3 regions of the Nocardiopsis tropica genome follow, and region 1 is predicted to be linked to each of the others. Evidence: riboswitches for the same ligand, from Rfam matches in the RefSeq annotation. Region 1 holds a riboswitch; each other region holds the start of a gene.

Evidence for each region. A riboswitch is a leader RNA that binds a small molecule or an ion and turns the genes downstream of it on or off. The one in region 1 is predicted to bind thiamine pyrophosphate.
Region 2: linked by a shared signal. The riboswitch ahead of thiD (bifunctional hydroxymethylpyrimidine kinase/phosphomethylpyrimidine kinase) and the one ahead of thiO (glycine oxidase ThiO) in region 1 are both predicted to bind thiamine pyrophosphate.
Region 3: linked by a shared signal. The riboswitch ahead of ACFQBR_RS10215 (ECF transporter S component) and the one ahead of thiO (glycine oxidase ThiO) in region 1 are both predicted to bind thiamine pyrophosphate.

What each region holds. Positions count from the first base shown of each region.
Region 1 covers NZ_JBHSUF010000025.1:76,891-82,826, reverse strand. The annotation lists gene ACFQBR_RS29710 (thiazole synthase) at 70-852, opposite strand; gene thiS (sulfur carrier protein ThiS) at 855-1,070, opposite strand; gene thiO (glycine oxidase ThiO) at 1,079-2,320, opposite strand; TPP riboswitch at 2,316-2,429, opposite strand; gene ACFQBR_RS29695 (Rv2175c family DNA-binding protein) at 2,537-2,914, shown strand; gene thiE (thiamine phosphate synthase) at 3,053-3,721, shown strand; gene ACFQBR_RS29685 (zinc-binding dehydrogenase) at 3,902-4,906, opposite strand; gene ACFQBR_RS29680 (SDR family oxidoreductase) at 5,059-5,936, opposite strand, start outside.
Region 2 covers NZ_JBHSUF010000001.1:136,739-142,674, reverse strand. The annotation lists gene ACFQBR_RS00625 (acyl-CoA synthetase) at 1-709, shown strand, start outside; gene ACFQBR_RS00620 (DUF368 domain-containing protein) at 1,121-2,071, shown strand; gene ACFQBR_RS00615 (DedA family protein) at 2,068-2,766, shown strand; TPP riboswitch at 2,872-2,969, shown strand; gene thiD (bifunctional hydroxymethylpyrimidine kinase/phosphomethylpyrimidine kinase) at 2,958-3,764, shown strand; gene ACFQBR_RS00605 (alanine/glycine:cation symporter family protein) at 3,897-5,336, opposite strand; gene ACFQBR_RS00600 (DUF6457 domain-containing protein) at 5,557-5,802, opposite strand.
Region 3 covers NZ_JBHSUF010000005.1:225,908-231,843, reverse strand. The annotation lists gene ACFQBR_RS10220 (ABC transporter ATP-binding protein) at 1-1,282, opposite strand, end outside; gene ACFQBR_RS10215 (ECF transporter S component) at 1,388-1,999, opposite strand; TPP riboswitch at 2,110-2,217, opposite strand; gene ACFQBR_RS10210 (transglycosylase domain-containing protein) at 2,312-4,438, opposite strand; gene ACFQBR_RS10205 (alpha-1,4-glucan--maltose-1-phosphate maltosyltransferase) at 5,413-5,936, shown strand, end outside.

The sequences.
Region 1 (5,936 bases):
CCCGGAGGGACGGGACACGCGGTCGGCGGCCCTCCCCGGGCGTGCGCGGCGGCAGGCCGCGCCGGGGCGCTACTCCACCGCGGGGGACGACGCGAGGGCGTGCCGGCGCACCGGGATGCGACCGGCCAGGCGGGCGCCCCGGCCGGCCCGGACGGCGTCGCGCATCGCGGCGGCCATGCGCACCGGGTCCTGTGCCCGGGTCACGGCCGTGGCCAGCAGGACCGCATCGCAGCCCAGCTCCATCGCGAGGGCGGCGTCGCTGGCGGTGCCGATCCCGGCGTCCACGATCACGGGGACCCCCGCGCCCTCCACGATCAGTTCGAGGTTGTGCGGGTTGCGGATCCCCAGCCCGGAGCCGATCGGCGCGGCCAGCGGCATCACCGCCGCGCACCCCAGCTGCTCCAGGCGCCGGGCCAGCACCGGGTCGTCGTTGGTGTAGGGCAGGACGGTGAACCCCTCGTCCACCAGCTGCTCGGCGGCGTCCAGGAGCTCCACCGGGTCGGGCAGCAGGGTGTGCTCGTCCGCCACGACCTCCAGTTTCACCCAGTCCGTGCCCAGGGCCTCGCGTCCCAGCCGGGCGGTGCGCACCGCGTCCGCCGCGGTGAAGCACCCGGCGGTGTTGGGCAGCGCGCGGATCCTGTTGCGGGACAGCACGTCCCACACCGACCCCTGGGCGCCGGGGGAGACCCTGCGCATGGCCACGGTGGTCAGCTCGGTCCCGGAGGTCACCAGGGCCTCCTCCAGGACCTCCAGGGAGGGCGCCCCGCCGGTGCCGGTGATCAGCCGCGAGCCGAAGGAGGTCCCGGCGATCACCAGGGGGTCCTCGACTCGTCCGGTTCCGTGTGCGCTCATGCTCAGCCTCCCTGGACCGCGGTGAGGACGTCCACGCGGTCGCCCGCGCCCAGCGCGCCGTCCGCCCACGCGGCCCGGCGCACCACCTCGTCGTTGACGGCCACGGCGATCCCGCCGGGGATCGTGCCGCCGCCCGGCGCGGTCAGGTCGCGGACGACCGCCTCCACGGTCGTGCCGTCGGCGAACTCGCGGAGGTCGCCGTTGATGATGAGTTGCACTGCCTCTCCTACTCCCACGTCGTCGTGTGCGCGTCGCCGGACACCCGGTCCGCGGCGAACCTGCGCGCGTACTCCGGCAGGGCGCCCGTGGTGAGGGCGCGCGCCATGGCCTCCCCGGTGGCCGGGGTCAGCAGGACCCCGTGCCTGAAGTGCCCCGCGGCCAGGTGCAGGCCGGGGACCCGGGTCGGCCCCAGCAGGGGCTCGTTGTCCGGTGAGCCCGGGCGCAGGCCCACACAGGTCTCGGTGACCTCCAGCTCGGTCACCCCCGGGACGAGCTCGCGCGCGTCCCGCAGGACCTGCCAGAGGCCCCCGGCGGTGAGCGAGGTGTCGTAGCCCAGCTCCTCCTGGGTGGCGCCGATGACCACCTCTCCGTCGGCGCGCGGCACCAGGTAGGTGGTGAAGCCCCTCACCAGGCCCCGGACCGTGCGGCCGACGAGGGGCGGTTCGCCGGCCGGCACCCGGGCGCGCAGGAGCTGGCCCTTGACCGGGCGCAGCGGCGGCACCACCGGTTCGGGCACCTTGACGCGGTCGCTCCAGCAGCCTGCGGCCAGGACGACCTGGTGGGCGGGCAGGACCCGGCCGTCGTCCAGGCGCACGCCCAGCCGGGCGCCCCCGGGGCCGGGGGCCGTGACCTCCTCCGCCCGACCGGCGGTCTCGGTGACTCCCGCGCGTCCGCCCGCCGCGGCCAGGGCGCGCAGCAGCAGCCGGGGGTCGACGGAGTGGTCGTCGGGGGCGAGCACGCCGCCGCGCACGGACGGGGCGAGCACCGGCTCCAGCCGGCGGCACTCGCGGCTCGTCAGGCGCTCGGTGGCGATGCCCAGGCGCTCCTGGAGCCGGTGCAGGTCGGTGAGGACGGCCATGTCGTCGCGGTCGAAGGCCACCAGGAGGGTCCCGGTGGTGCGGTAGCCCACGCGGATCCCGCCGGCGGCCTCCAGTTCGGCGACGAACCCGGGGTACATGCCCGCGGAGCGGACCCCGAACTCCATGAGGGGCTCCTCGCCGAACACGGCCTCGGTGGCCGGGGTGAGCATGCCCGCCGCGACGGTGGAGGCGGCACGGGCGCCGGCGGGGCCGGTCACGGGGTCGGGTTCGACCAGGGTGACGCGGAGGCCCTCCTGGGCGGCCCGCCAGGCGGTGACCCTCCCCACGAGGCCGCCGCCGACCACGACGACGGTCCGCTCCGGCGCGTCCCCGGGGCCGCCACCGGTAGGACGAATCGTTTCGCGGCGGGGATCGTTCTTCGTGCGCACGGCGCTGTTCCCACTCCCTTCGCCGGCATGACCCGGATCAGGTTCGTGCGGTCGGAGGCTCACAGCCTCCCTCTCAGCCGGGTCCCACCCGGCTCCCGCGGGATGTGCAGAGGTCTGTCCCCATCCTAGAACCTCCTCCCGGAATGCGTGGCAGTGGTGGGGATCTCCACGGCGCCCGGCCCCCGCGGCGCCGGAAGGTGTCCGGGCCCCGTGCGGATGTGGCAGATTGGGAGGGTGACACGAAGCGACATCGACATAGACACGCTGGTCGGCGAGTGGCTGACCCTGAAGGAGGCGGCCGCGCCGCTCGGCGTGAGCCCCAACCGGATCAAGACCCTGATCCGCGAGAACCGCATGATGGGTGTGGTCCGCGGAGGGCAGCTGTCCGTCCCCGCCGCCTTCATCGACGGCGACGACCTCGTCAAGGGGCTGCCCGGGACCCTGGTGCTGCTGACCGACGCGGGCTTCTCCACGGAGGAGGCCCTGCGCTGGCTCTTCACCCCCGACGACACCCTGCCGGGCACGCCCATCCAGGCGATGCGCGAGAACCGGGGCACCGAGGTGCGCCGCCGCGCCCAGAGCATGGCCTTCTAGCGCGTGGTCCGCGGACGCTCTCGGCGGGCGTCGGCGGACGCGGTCCCGGAACGATCCGCGGAACACGGCCCGGGGCGCGGCGCGCCGTCGGGCGGCCTCCCCTCGGGGGCCGGCCGGCGAGGGCCTAGGGTGGGCGGGGTGAGGACCAGCCACGGAACCAGCCTGCGCAAGCGCCTGGACGCATCCCTTCTGTACCTGTGCACCGACGCCCGGACCGGGCGCGGTGATCTCGCCGAGTTCACCGACGCGGCCCTGGCCGGAGGGGTGGACATCATCCAGCTCCGGGACAAGGGGCTGGAGGCCCGCGAGGAGATCGCGGCCCTGGAGGTCATGCGGGAGGCCTGTGAGCGGCACGGGGCCCTGCTCGCGGTGAACGACCGCGCGGACATCGCCCGCGCGGTGCGCGCCGACGTCCTGCACCTGGGCCAGCGCGACCTGCCGGTGCCCATGGCCCGCGACATCATCGGGGCGGACCCCGTGATCGGCCGCTCCAACAACGACATCGCGGCCGCCTCCTCCTCCGCCGAGGAGGCCGGGAGCGACTACTTCTGCGTCGGCCCCACCTGGGCCACCCCCACCAAGCCGGGCCGCCCCGCGGCGGGCCTGTCCCTGGTCGAACGCGCCGCCGCGCTGGGCACGGACCGCCCGTGGTTCGCCATCGGCGGGATCGACGCGACCAACATCGACGCGGTGGTGGAGGCGGGCGCCCGCCGGGTCGTGGTCGTGCGCGCGATCACCGAGGCCGAGGACCCCCGGGCCGCCGCGGCCGGGCTGCGCGAGCGCCTGACCGCCCGCACCGGGGGCTGAGCGGCGCCCCCGGCCCCGCCGGACCCCGGGAGGGCGAGGACGCCGCCCCGCCCCGCCTCCGGGGGAGGGGCCCGGGACGGCGGTGCCGCCGCGGCTCCCGCGCAGGCCGGTGGCCGCGGCCGCCGCGCTGATCCCCGTCGACGGCCGCCCGCGCCCGGCCGGTGGTCCGCCCCACCGCCCTCACGGCACGAGGAGCACCTTGCCCAGGACCCGGCGCTCCTCCAGCGCCCGGTGGGCCTCCTCCGCCCGCTCCAGGGGCAGCGTCAGCCCCACATGCGGTCTCACGCGCCCGGAGCGGGCCATCTCCAGGATCCGGCGCACGGCGCCGCTCCGACCCTCCTTCCCGTCCTCCAGGTCGAAGAGGCCGAACACCTCGATCCCGCGGCGCTCCGCCTCCCCGGCGTCCACCTCGGAGAAGCGGCCCCCCGCGGAGCCGTAGGAGAGGAAGCGTCCGCCGTCGGCCACGGCGCCGAACGCCGCCTCGCCGAGGTCGCCGCCGCTCCCGTCCAGGACCATGTCGGCGCCCGCGCCGCCGGTGGCCTCGCGGACCCGCTCCACCCATCCGGGCTCGGAGTAGTCCACGACCGCCTCCGCCCCCATCTCACGGGCGAGAGCCAGTTTCTCCGGGCCCCGGGCGGCGCCCACGACGCGCGCCCCGGCCGCGGCGGCGAGCTGGACCGCCAGGCTGCCGGCCCCGCCCGTCGCGGCCAGCACGAGCACCCACGTGCCCGGGCCGAACCCGCCGCTGCGCTCCAGCGAGAGGGCGGTGGGCCCGTCGTGCAGGAGTGCCAGCGCCTGCTCCGGGGCCAGGCCCTCCGGGACGTCGACCAGTCCCGACGCCGGGACGGCGACCCGCTGGGCGTACCCGCCGAAGGGGGGCACGGGCTCGCCCCCCTCCGGGGCGGCACGGCCGGTGTCGGTGACGACCAGCGCGCCGACCCTCTCCGGGGCCACCCCCTCGCCGACCCGGACCACGGTCCCGGCCACCCCCGCGCCCGGCACGTACGGGGGCTCCACCGGGAAGTGGTCCAGCCCCCATCCGCTGCGGACCAGCGTGTCCAGGTACATCACGTTGGACGCCGCCACCTCCACCACGACCTGCCCGGGCCCCGGCTCCGGTTCGGGCACCTCCCGGGCCACCAGGACCTCGGGGCCGCCGAACCCGTCCACCCGTACCGCTCGCATACCGGATCTCCTCGCTGTCGCGCCGTGCTCTCCGCCGGCGGTGCCCAGCCTGGTACCTCAACTAATATTGAGGTCAAGTCCCGGTGCGGGAGAAGTCCCCGGGACGACGAAACCGCCGCGCACGGGGCGCGGCGGTGGCGGGCGGGCGGTGGTCAGACCCCGACGTGCGACAGGGCGCTCGGATGGCGCCGGAGGAACCCCTCGATGGACTGGGCCGGGTGGCCGGTCAGCTTGGGCACCGTCGGGGCGACCTCGTCGAGCTCACCCGCGGCGATCGCGGCGTACGACGAGGCCCACCCCTCGACGGCCCACTCCGGGGCGCCGGTGGCGCGGCGCGACTCCAGCGCCTCCTCCCAGGTCTCCGGCACGTAGCGGACGGAGCGGCCGGTGAGCGTGCCCAGCTTGTCGACCGTGGCTCCGAGGGTCAGGGCCTCCGGGCCGGTGACGTCGTGGGTCGTGTCCTCCGAGGCGAGCGCGGTCGCCGGGTCGGTCAGCACCGCCGTCGCCACGTCCGCCACGTCGTCCCGGGACACCCACGCGACCCGGCCGTCGCCGGCCGGGCCGCGCACCACGCCGTCGTCCCCCACCCAGCCGGGCAGCAGGTCCAGGTACAGGCTGGGTCTCAGGAACGTGTACCGCACCCCCGTCGACCTGATGTGGGCCTCGGTGTAGAAGTGCGTGCGCGCGAACGTGAACGTGGCGGCCGGACCAGCCCCCAGGAAGGACAGGTAGACGATCCGGGACACCCCCGCGCGGACCGCCCCGTCCACCGCGCTCAGGTGGACGTCCATCCGGTCCTCGGACTCGGTCGCCGAGACCAGGAACAGTGTGTCCACACCCCGGCAGGCCCGCTCGAAGCCCGCCGTGTCCTCGTAGGCCGCCATCGCCGCGGTGCTGCCCGGGTACTCCGGCGCCCGGTTGATGTCGCGCACGACGAGGCGCTGCGCCAATCCGAGCCGTGCGATCCGGGCTGCCACCCGCCCGCCCAGCGCCCCGGTCGCCCCGGTCACACCTATGGTGTGGTTTGTCA
Region 2 (5,936 bases), on a different contig from region 1:
CGAGGACGTCGCCCTGGCCGACTCCTACGGGGGGTCGGAGACGGGCGTGTGCGGTTCGGCGACCGCCGCGGAGGGGAGCGGCGGGCCGGACGGCTCCGTGTCCCTGGAGGGGGCCGCCGACGCCCGCAGCTTCACGATGGGCGGCAGCATCGCGGTGCTGGACCAGGCGCTGCGCCCGCTCCCGCCGGGCTCGCCCGAGGTCGGCCGGATCGCGCGCACCGGCCGGATCCCGCTCGGCTACTACAACGACCCCATCACGACGGCCCGCACCTTCCCCACCGACGCCGACGGGCGCCGCTGGGCCCTGTCCGGCGACTTCGGGACGCGGGCCGGGGACGGGTCGATCGTCCTCCTGGGGCGCGGGAGCGCCGTCATCAACACCGCCGGGGAGAAGGTGTACCCGGAGGAGGTGGAGGCCGCCCTGAAGGCACACCCCTCGGTGGAGGACGCCATCGTGGTGCCCGCCTCGGACGAGCGGCTCGGCCAGAGGGTGACGGCCCTGGTCTCCCTCGCCGCGGGGGCCCGCCTGGAGGAGGCCGCCCTGCTGGACCACTGCCGCGTGCGCCTGGCGGGGTTCAAGGTCCCGAGGACCGTCCACTTCGTGGACCGGGTGCGGCGCACGGCCGTCGGCAAACAGGACTACCGGTGGGCGGCGTCGGTGGCCCGGGACGAGGGCGGGGTCCCGCGTCCGAGCCCGCTGCGGTACTGACGGCCGCGGTCCGCGGAACCGCCCGGCGCGGGGGCGGGGGCGGCGGCCGGCCTGTGGAGGACCACACCCTGTCACTGAGACGAAGCACAGTTTTCGGATGCTGTCCAGCTGCCCTGCCACAGGGCCGAAAATTACGTCATTTCAGGACAAAGGCCACGTAAGGGTTCTGCCAGGCCTCGCTTTGGCGGCTCCAGACGGGGTGCGGTCGTCCACAACTCTCCTCAGCGCCTGCCCACAGCGGCCTCTGCCCCTTGTACCTTAGATCCCGACGGCCGCGATCTCCGGCCGATTCGGACAGTCTCCTTTTCGCCTCATCCCCACCCGTCGCACATTCGCGTGCGCGGGCGAGACCCTTAGGACGGAGGAAGGCGCACCTCTCCCGGACTCCCCGGGTAGCGTCCAACCACCCAGATGGCCAATTCCGCAGGCTCCTACCTCCTCGACGCGATACGCGGCGGCGCCGTGGGCGCCTCCGAAGCCCTTCCGGGCATCAGCGGCGGGACCGTCGCCCTCATCGTCGGCCTCTACGACAAGCTCATCGGTGGCGCGGGCCACATGGTCAGCGGGATCAAGCGGTACGTCACGGACGTCCCGCGCGGGCGCGGCAGGGCCCGCGCGCAGGAGCAGTTCCGACAGGTGGACTGGAGCGTCCTGGTTCCCGCGCTGGTCGGCATGGCCGTGTTCCTGGTCCTGGCCGCCCTCCTCCTGGCGCCGCTCGTCGACGCCTACACCCGGTACGCCTACGCCCTGTTCTTCGGCCTCGTCCTGGCGTGCCTGTGGATCCCCTACTCCGGGGCGGGCCGCCCCTGGAGGGCCGGGCACTACGCCGTGGCACTGGTGTTCGCCGTGGCCGCCTTCGTGCTCACCGGGCTGCCGGGCGCCAACCTGCCGACCCACCCGGCGGTCGTCTTCCTCGCCGCCGCGGTGGCCGTCTGCGCGCTCGTCCTGCCGGGACTGTCCGGCTCCTTCATCCTGCTCACACTCGGGCTCTACGAGCCGACGATCAGCGCGGTCGGCGACCTGGACATCGCCTACCTGGCCGTCTTCGCCCTGGGCATGCTCACCGGCCTGTCCCTGTTCGTGAAGCTGCTCCAGCACCTCCTGGAGAACTTCCACCACATGACCCTCGTTGTACTCACCGGCCTCATGGCCGGTTCGCTGCGCGCCCTGTGGCCGTGGCAGACCGAGTCCCGCGAGGTCGTCACCCCCACCGACGTCCCTGTGACAGTCGTCTTCATCGTCGCCGGTTTCGTGATCGTGACCGCGGCCATCGTCTGGGAGCGCCGCAAGCGCTCCCGGGCCGAGGCCGCCCGCGTCGCGGCCGGCGTCCGACCGGAAAGAACGGAAAGCCACTTCTCATGACAGCGAATCTGTGGACGGCGTCGAACCTGGCGATGGAAGGCGAGGTCGTCCACGAGTACGAGGGCTTCATCGGCTGGGTGCTGAGCCTGATGACGACCCTGGGCGAGCCCGGCGTCGGCGTGGCCCTGTTCATCGAGACCTTCTTCCCCCCGATGCCGAGCGAGGCGGTCCTGCCCGGTGCGGGCTTCCTCGCCTACGACGGACACATGAACGTCTGGCTCGCCATCCTGTGGGCCACGATCGGCTGCCTGGTCGGCGCCTGGGGCTTCTACGCGATCGGCGCCCTGCTGGGCCGGGACCGCACCAAGTGGCTGGTGGAGAAGACCCCCCTGCTCGAGGTCGAGGACTTCTACAAGGCCGAGCGCTTCTTCGCCCGCTTCGGCGGCCTCGCCGTGCTCCTGGGCCGGTGCGTGCCGCTGGTGCGCAGCTTCATCTCGGTCCCCGCCGGCATCGAGCGGATGCCCATCCTCAAGTTCTCCGTGTACACCGTGATCGGCTCCGCCGTCTGGAACTCGATCTGGATCGGACTCGGCTACGCCTTCGGCCCGGCCATCAAGCCGATCCTGGTGCAGTGGAGCGGCCTTATCAGCAACATCGTGCTGGTCGTCATCGCCCTGCTGTTCCTGTGGTTCGTCATCGCCCGCGTCCGCAAGCTGCTCAAGGCCCGGTCCGCGGACAACGCCCCCACCCTCTGAACGGCGCCGGCAGCCGTACGGGCCCCTCGGGCCCGCGCGTCCGGAACACATACGCCGGCCCCCTCGGGTCGGCCGCACACTGAGCGGGGCCGCCCACGCGGCGGCCCCGACGGCGCGGGGTGCCGGTGAGTCCACCGGCTGAGAGCACACCCGTCGAACCTGCCCTAGTTCGTACTAGCGAAGGAACGCCCATGAGCGCGTACAACATCGTGTCCATCGCCGGCAGCGACCCCAGCGGGGGCGCCGGGATCCAGGCGGACCTCAAGGCCTTCTCCGCACACGGCGCCTTCGGCATGACCGTGGTCGCGGCCCTCACCGCCCAGTCCACGCGCGGCGTCACCGGGGTCCACCCGATCCCCGCCGATTTCGTCGCCCACCAGATGGACACCCTCTTCTCCGACGCCACGGTGCACGCGGTCAAGGTCGGCATGCTCGGCACGGCCGAGGTCACCGAGGCCGTCGCCGAGGCGATCGGGCGCCACGGACTGCCCCACGTGGTGGTGGACCCGGTGATGGTGGCCAAGAGCGGCGACCGCCTGCTGGAGCCCTCCGCCGTCGACGCGCTGCGCACCCGGCTGCTGCCCCGGGCGGACCTGGTCACGCCGAACCTGCCCGAGGCGGCCGACCTGCTGGACGAGCCGGAGGCGGCCGACCTGGCGACGATGCACGAGCAGGCCCTCCGGCTGCTGGAGTTCGGCCCGCGCGCGGTCCTGCTCAAGGGAGGCCACCTGGCCGGAGAGGACTGCGTCGACATCCTCGTGGCCAAGGGCTCCGCCCCGGTCGAGTTCCGCTCGCCGAGGGTCCGCACCCGCAACACGCACGGCACGGGGTGCACCCTGTCCTCCTCGATCGCGGCCCTGCTTCCGCAGCGGCCGGACACGGCCTCCGCCGTGGGCGACGCCAAGGCCTACCTGACCGAGGCGCTCCGGCGGGCGGACGAGATCGACGCCGGAGGCGGGCAGGGGCCCGTGCACCACTTCCACGCCTGGTGGAAGTAGGGCCCGCCGACCGGGGGGCGGCACCGACGCCCTCCCCCGCGGGACCGGGCCCGGCGGAGCGGCGCGTCCGCCTCCGCCGGGCCCGGCCGCGTTCGCGGCGGCCGGGGGCGCGGCGGGCCGCCGGTCGTGCCGCTACCCCCGTACGGGCTCCATGACCGCGTCCGGGTCCCGCCAGTCCGGGTGGGCGAAGAACTTCCTCGTCTCCGCGACGACCACCGGGGACAGCAGGAGCAGCCCGATCAGGTTGGGCAGGGCCATGAGGCCGTTGGCGATGTCGCTGAACAGCCACACCGCGTCGATCTGCGCCGTGGCGCCGACGTAGACGACCGCGATGAACAGCAGCCGGTAGGGCACGACGAGCGAGCGCCCCGCCAGGTACACGACGCACCTCTCGCCGTAGTAGGCCCAGCCGAGGATGGTCGTGTAGGCGAAGACCACCACCGCGCAGGCGACGAACACGGGCCCCAGGCCCGCCAGGTCCGGGCTGATCCGGCCGAGGCCGGCCTCCATCGCGGAGGTGGTGAGCAGGACCCCCTTGTCGCTGCCCTCCACCCCCGCGGCGTCGGGGTCCTGCCACACCCCGGTCGTGATGATCATCATCGCGGTCAGGGTCAGCATGATCACGGTGTCGACGAAGGTCTGCGTCATCGCGACGAGGGCCTGGCGGACCGGCTGGTCGGTCCTGGCCGCGGCGGCGGCGATGGCGCCGGTGCCCATGCCGGACTCGTTCGAGAAGATGCCGCGGGAGACGCCCTGGCGGATGACGTACATCAGGGTGGCGCCCGCGAACCCGCCCGCCGCGGAGGTGCCGGTGAAGGCGTCGCCGAGGACCAGTGCGAAGGCGGGGCCGATCCGGTCGTGGTGCACCGCCAGGACCAGCAGGTTCATGAGGACGAAGCCGATGATCATGAACGGGACCACGGCGGAGGCGACCCGGCCGATCCCCTTGATGCCGCCGAGGACGACCACGGCGGTCAGCAGCATCAGGACCACGCCGACGGCCCGCTGGTCGGCGCCGGTGGCGTCGTTGACCGCCTCGGCCACGGCGTTGGTCTGGGTGCCGTTGCCGATGCCGAAGGCGGCCACCGCCCCGAAGACAGCGAACGAGCAGCCGAGGAGGACGCCGAGCCCTCCGGGGAGGCCCCGGCGCAGGTAGTACATCGGGCCGCCGGCCTGCTCGCCCCTCTCGTCCGTGACCCTGTACTTCACCCCGAGCAGGGCCTCGCTGTACTTGGTGGCCATGCCCAGGACGCCGGTGACCCACATCCAGAAGAGGGCTCCCGGTCCGCCGAGTCCGATGGCCAGGCCCACCCCGGCGATGTTGCCGACGCCGGTCGTCGCGGCCAGGGCGGTGTTGAGGGCCTGGAAGTGCGAGATGTCGCCCCTGAGGTCCTCGCCGACCTCCTCCCGCCGGACGAGGGCGAGCCACAGGGCGTGGGCGAGCCGGGTGAACTGGAGCGCCCGCAGCCGGATCGTCAGGTAGACCCCGGTGACCAGCAGCAGCGGGAGGAGGACGAGCGGACCCCAGACGATGCCGCTCAGTACTCCGGCCATGTCGAGCAGCAGGTCCACGGGGGTCTCCGTCTCGGTGCGCGCGTCGGCCCGGCGCCACCGGCACGGCGAGGCGGGGTCCGGCGGTCCGGGGGGTCGTGCCGACGGTAGTGGACACCGCGCGGTGTCGCCGGGAAATCGCGGCAACACGCGGCGGAGCCGTGTCCCCCGCTCCCCGGGGCCTCCTCACCGGGGGCCGGGGGACGCCCGCCCTCCGCAGGCGCGTGTGGGCGGGCAGCGGTCAGGAGTCGTCCTTGTGGGAGAGGGCGAGCCTGCTCAACACCTCGGCGGCCCGGACCGGGTCGGCGCCCCGGCCCACGGCGATGCCGAGCAGGTAGGTGGTGAGCGGGGCGGCGGGGCGGGCCACCGAGTGGGCGGCGTCCTTGGCGAGGTCGAGGACGCGGTCGACGTCCTCCTTGCCCAGGGGCTCCGTACCGGTCAGTTCCAGTTCACGGCGGACGGCTTCCGCCCATTCGACGAGGGTCACCGGGCGACTCCTAGGAGAGGGATGGCGGTCACGTCAGGCGATCATAGCCACCCGGGTGTCACCGGGCGGCCACAGGCGCGCGCGGGCGGGTCACCGTCCGATCGCCCGACCCACGCCTGCTCTTCGGGAGGGGT
Region 3 (5,936 bases), on a different contig from region 1:
CGTGCGAGGGGCCGGAGCTGAGCGCCGTGGCCACCGACAGCCGCCGCTTCTCGCCGCCCGAGAGCGTGTAGGGGTGGGCGTCGGCCAGGCCGGTCAGGCGCAGCCGCTCCAGCAGCTCGTCCACCCGCCGCTCGGTCCCGGCCCCGTCCGCCCCGGCCCGCCGCGGGGCGAACCGCAGCTCGTCCCGCACGGTGCCGGTGACGAACTGGTCCTCCGCGTGCTGGAACACGGTGCCCACGTGGCGGGACAGGAGCCGGGCGGGCCATCGCGCCAGCGGCCGCCGGTCGGCCTCCGCCAGGGGGCCGCGCGGCAGGACCGCGCCCCTGTGGGGTCGGGAGAGCCCCGCCAGCAGGGTCAGCAGCGTGGACTTACCCGCACCGTTGGGGCCGGTCAGGGCGGTCGCCGTACCGGCCGCGACGGAGAGGTCCACCCCCTCCAGCACGGTCCTCCGGGGCGGGGCGCCCGCCCCCAGCTGGAAGGGGGTGCGCGCGGCGACGCCCACCGCCTCGACGCGGGGGCCGCCGCCCGGCGCGGGGGCCGGGCCGGGGGAGGGCTCGTCACCGGGGACCCACACTCCCTGCTCCGCGAGGGAGCGCCCATGCGCGGCGAACACGGCCGCCGGATCGCCGTCGGCGACCACCCCGCCGCCCGGCTCGACGACCACGACCCTGTCCACCAGCCCGACCACGTCGGCGACCCGGTGCTCGACCAGGAGCAGGGTCGCCTCGGTCTCGGCGAGCAGGCGTTCCAGGACACCGCGCACCAGGGCGGCCCCGGCTGGGTCGAGGTTGGCGGTGGGCTCGTCCAGGAGGAGCAGGCGCGGGCGCATGGCGAGCGCGCCGGCGATGACCAGGCGCTGCTTCTCACCGCCCGACAGCGCGCCGGTGGGGTGGCGCCGCCCGTACGGGAAGCCGACCGCGTCGAGCGCGTCGTCCACCCTCGGCCAGATCAGGGCGGGGTCCACCCCCAGGTTCTCCGGTCCGAAGGCGACGTCGTCGCCCGCGCGGGCCATCACCAGCTGCGTCTCCGGGTCCTGCCCGACCAGGCCGACGCCTCCGCGGCCCCGGTCGGCGGGGAGGCCGTCGACCAGCAGCGTCCCCTCCTGGTCGCCGTTGAGGGCGCCGTCGGGGCCGGTGAGTCCGGCGAGGGAGTGCAGCAGGGTGGACTTGCCCGCCCCGGAGGCGCCGAGCAGCAGCACGCGCTCACCGGGCTCGACCGTGAGGTCCACCCCGCGCAGGGCGTACGACTCGCGGCCCGCGTGGCGCCACCCCCAGCCGGACAGCTCGACGCGTGCGCCGCCCCCTCCGGGGGGCCGGAGGGGGGACGGTGCCGCGGGGTGCTCCGCGGTCGCCCCCGAGGGGCCGCGGCGGTCGTGGTCGGCCACGGGTCAGCCCCTGGCCGACGGGAAGGGGGCCAGCGCGCCCGACCTGGCGAGCGCGGTGGTGAGGAGGCGGGCGCCGACGCCCGCGATGACCGCCGAGCTGATCACGACGATGACGCCGTAGACGAGCTGGAAGTGCAGGGGCCAGGTCACGTTGTAGACGAGGTTGTCGCGGACGGCCGGGGAGAGGCCGGCGGCGGCCGCCGCGAGCACGGCCGCGCCCATGCCCCAGCGCCGGTAGCCGAAGGCGAGGAAGACCAGCTCGGGGAGGAGGCCCTGGAGCGTCCCGTCGATGATCACCATGACCCCCCACTGCGTCCCCAGCACCGCCGACACCAGGGAGGCCGCGATCGAGGTGAGCAGTGCCGCGCCGGGCTTGCGGACGACCAGTCCGCCGAGGACGCCGGAGATCAGCCACATTCCGTAGACCGCCGCCTGCGCGGGGGGAAAGCCCACGAAGAGCGGGGTCGTGACCGACCAGACGATGTTCCAGAGCCAGAAGACGACGCCGACGGCGACGCCGATCACGGCCGCAACGACGATGTCGACGGTGCGCCAGCCGCGCAGCCGTCCGAGGACGTCGCGCCAGAATCCGGTACGCCCGGTCTCGGTGCTCATCAGGTGGTGTCCCTTCGTCGGGGTGGACGAGGGCCCATGTGGCCAAGAGCGACGCCGGAGGACGTGCCGCGCGCCGGGTCCGTCCCGGGTGCGCGGGAGCACGCCGCCGGAGACGGGTTCCTACGACTTCCTTCGCTGGCATGACCCAGATCAGGTGTGTAAGGGTCTGCGGCCGGGTGCCGCACTCTCAGCGCTCACGCGCTCCCCTGTCGGTTTCCCTCCATTATGCGTCAACAACGGGGGCCGCGGGGTGTTCCCTCCCCACGGCCCCCGTTTCCGACCCCGTCCGACCGCGCCCGCCGGCGGGCGCGGTCAGGCGTCGCCCTCGTCGTCCCCGCCCTTGGGAGGCGTCGCCGACGGGTTGCCGAACGCCTTCGGCGAGGGGGCGAAGCCCTCGGCCGGCAGGTCGGCCGTGGCCCCGCGCATGGTGGCCTGCCAGATGGGGCCCGGCAGCGTGCCGCCGTAGACGATGCCGTAGTAGCGCCCGCCGATCGTCACGCCCTGGAGCGGGTTCTCCTCGCCTCCGCGCATGTCGCCGACGACCACGGCCGACGCGAGGTTCGGGGTGTAGCCGGCGAACCAGGCGTAGGCGGCGTTGTCGGTGGTGCCGGTCTTGCCCGCGGCGGGGCGGTCGAGGCCGAGGCCGTTGGCGGTGCCGCCCTTGAACGTCTGCTGGAGCAGGTGGTTGACCCCGTCCGCGACGTCGCGCTCGACCCTGCCCTCCTCGCAGTCGGTGCGCGCCTCGACTTCCCGGGTGCCCTCGGCGCCCTCGCGGCCGATCCGCACGGAGACCACCGGGACGGGCTCGCAGTAGGTGCCGCGGGCGGCGAACGTGGCGTACGCGTTGGCGACGGTCAGCGGGGACACCTCCTGGTCCCCCAGGGTGAAGGAGCTCCAGACCCCCAGCGGTTGGCCGTCGGCGCGGTGGATGCCGACCCGCTCGGCCATCTCCGAGGTCTCGCAGAGGCCGACGCGCTTCTGGAGCTGCGCGAAGTAGGTGTTCACGGACCCCTTGGTCGCGCTGATCATGTTGTGCCGGCCGCCGTCGCTCTCCCCGGCGTTGCTCACGCTCCACCCGGACATCACGCCGCCGTCGCAGTTCTCGAGCCCTCCGACCGAGACGCTCTCGGGCGAGGAGAAGCTGGTGCCGTAGCCCAGTCCGGAGTGCAGGGCGGCGGCCAGGGTGAACGTCTTGAACGTCGACCCCGCCTGGTAGCCGAGCGAACCGCCGGCCTCGCTGTCCACCGCCAGGTTGATGGAGGTCGTGCCGAGCGCCTCGTCGTCGAACCCGTAGCGCAGGTTCTGCGCCATGCCCCGGATCCGGCCGGTGCCGGGCTCGACGACGGCCTGGGCGGAGAACTTGGTGGACTCCTCCGCCGGGACGTACCGCTCGATGGCCTCCTCCGCGGCCCGCTGCGTCTCCCCGTCGAGCGTGGTCCGCACGGTGATGCCGCCCTTGGTGAGCGCCTCGTCGCGCTCCCCCTGGAGCTCCCCGAGGATGTCGGAGCCGCGCAGCCAGCGCATGACGAAGTCGCAGAAGAACGGCTGCTCCGAGTGGTAGCAGCTGCCTCCGCGCGGGGTCGGGTCCAGTGCGAGCCCCCGGCTCGCGTACTCCTCGACCTGCGCCGCGTCCAGGTGCCCGGTCGCGCCCATCCGCTCCAGCACCAGGTCGCGGCGCTCGCGCGCGGCCTCGCGGTTGTTGAGCGGGTCGTAGAACGAGGGGCTGCGCACGAGCCCGACGATGGTGGCGGCCTGCGCCGGGTCCAGGTCGGCGGCGGAGACGGAGAAGTACCGCTGGGCCGCCACCTCGATGCCGTACGCCCCCGCCCCGAAGTAGGCGAGGTTGAGGTAGCCCTCCATGATCTCGTCCTTGGTGAGGCGGTCCTCGATGTCGATGGCGTGGCGCAGCTCCAGCAGCTTGCGGCCCAGGGTCTGCTCGCTGGCGCGCTCCACCTCCTCCTCGGTGGAGGCCTGCTCGATGAGCAGGTTCTTGACGTACTGCTGGGTGATGGTGGACCCGCCCTGGGTGTCCCCCTGCGCGGTGCGCATGGCGGCCCTGATCACGCCGCGCAGGTCCAGTCCGGAGTGCTCGTAGAACCGGTCGTCCTCGATCGCCATGAGAGCGGCGGGCACCCACGGGCTGACCGCGTCCAGGGACACCACCTCGCGCTCGCGGTCGGCGACCTCCGCGATCGGGTTGTGGTCGACGTCGGTGAGGAGCACGCGCTCCGCCAGCGGGGAGATCTCCAGGTCGCTGGGGAGGGCCATGAAGGCGGCGGCCGTGTCCCTTCCGATCAGCCCCAGCCCGCCCACCCACGGCATGACCAGCGCGGCGGTCAGGAGACCGGCGACCGCTCCCGTGCCCGTGAGGCGCAGGACGGCGTCCTTGCGGCCTCCGTCCGGGCGGTCGCCGTCACCGGCGCCCCTCCCGTGCTCCACCGCGTCGCCGAGTGCGGTCACGCGCTCCCGGAGCCGGTCCACCAGGGGGAGAACGGCCCGGTCGGCCCACCTCCTCCAGCGCGGCGCCCCGGAGGCGCCTCCGGCGGCCGCGCCGGGCCCGCCGGCCCCCCGGCCACGGCGGCCGGGGCTTCCCGCCTCCCGCGCGTGCCGCGGGGCCCGGCCCCCGTCCTGGCCCCGCTCCCCCTGCGGAGGACCGTCCTGGTTCGGCTCCGTCACGTCGCCCCCCTCGGCCGTGTGACGCCCCGTCCGCGTCGCGCGCGCGGAGACAGGGCACTGCGACCTCCACGCTCGCAGGGGTACCGCAAAGCCCGGGAGGCCGAATCGGGCGTGTCATCGAAAAGCTTGCCCAATCCGCGGCAAAGCGCCCGGCCCCGAAGCACCCGCGGGAGGCCGCGAAACGGGTGCGCGGTCCACTCGTCATCCGGGCGAAACAACCTCGGCGGACGGCGCCCGAGGCGAGCATGCCCGAATTCGCGACAAAAGGGCCCCGGGCGATCATTCCGACACACCCGGATGTCCGGAATACAGCCCGGCGAACCCCGGGTGCATTCGGTGATCCCTACCCAGGACGGCCCGCCACCCAACACGACCGACGAATTTTCCGTCCTTTCACCACAGACCATCAGAAAACAACCACAGAGGCACCTGAATCCCCCGGTTGCTTATGACTGATATGTACGGTTTACCCAGGTGAAACCCGACAAATACCAGGCCCCAAGCCTTCCGGCCAGTGTGATGAGGAACACACAAATTATCCGGCCCCGACACTCCGCCAAACACCACAAGAGGGCAGACGATAGACAGCAGAGGGAACCGAAGCCGTAATCCGGACAGTTTCCGTTCCGGATCTTCGTTAACTCCGTCTTGCGTCGGATTAACAACAGGTTATTTTTACCTGCCATAAACCGCTCGCGCCCAGAAACGCCCGAACCACGACAATTACGGTGTAGCCAGTGATCGGACGCCTGCCCATCCTCGACATCTCTCCAGACAACGACCTCGGTCCGGTGAAAGCAGTTCCCGGGGAACGCTTCACCGTGGGGGCGACGGTCATCCGGGAGGGCCACGACTCCCTCGCCGCAGGGGTCGTCGTGTACTCCCCCCGGGGCCGCCGCGAACGCCTCGTGCCCATGCGCGAGCACGCGCCCGGCACCGACCGCTACGAGGCCGAGATCAGCCTCCCCTCCGAGGGGACGTGGTCCTTCTCGGTCGAGGCGTGGACCGATCCCTTCACCACCTGGCACCGCGTCGCCCGGGTCAAACTCCCCCTGGGCCAGGACACCGGGCCCGTACTGGAGGAGGGGGCCCGGCTGCTCGCACGCGCCGGCCGGCGCGTGCCCCGCAACCCCGCCCTCACCAGGGCGGCCGAGGTCCTGAGGGACGCCTCGGCGGACCCGCTGGACCGCTTCGCCGCGGCGATCACCCCCGAGGTCCTGGACGGGATGGAACGCCACCCGATCCGCGAGCTGGTCACCAG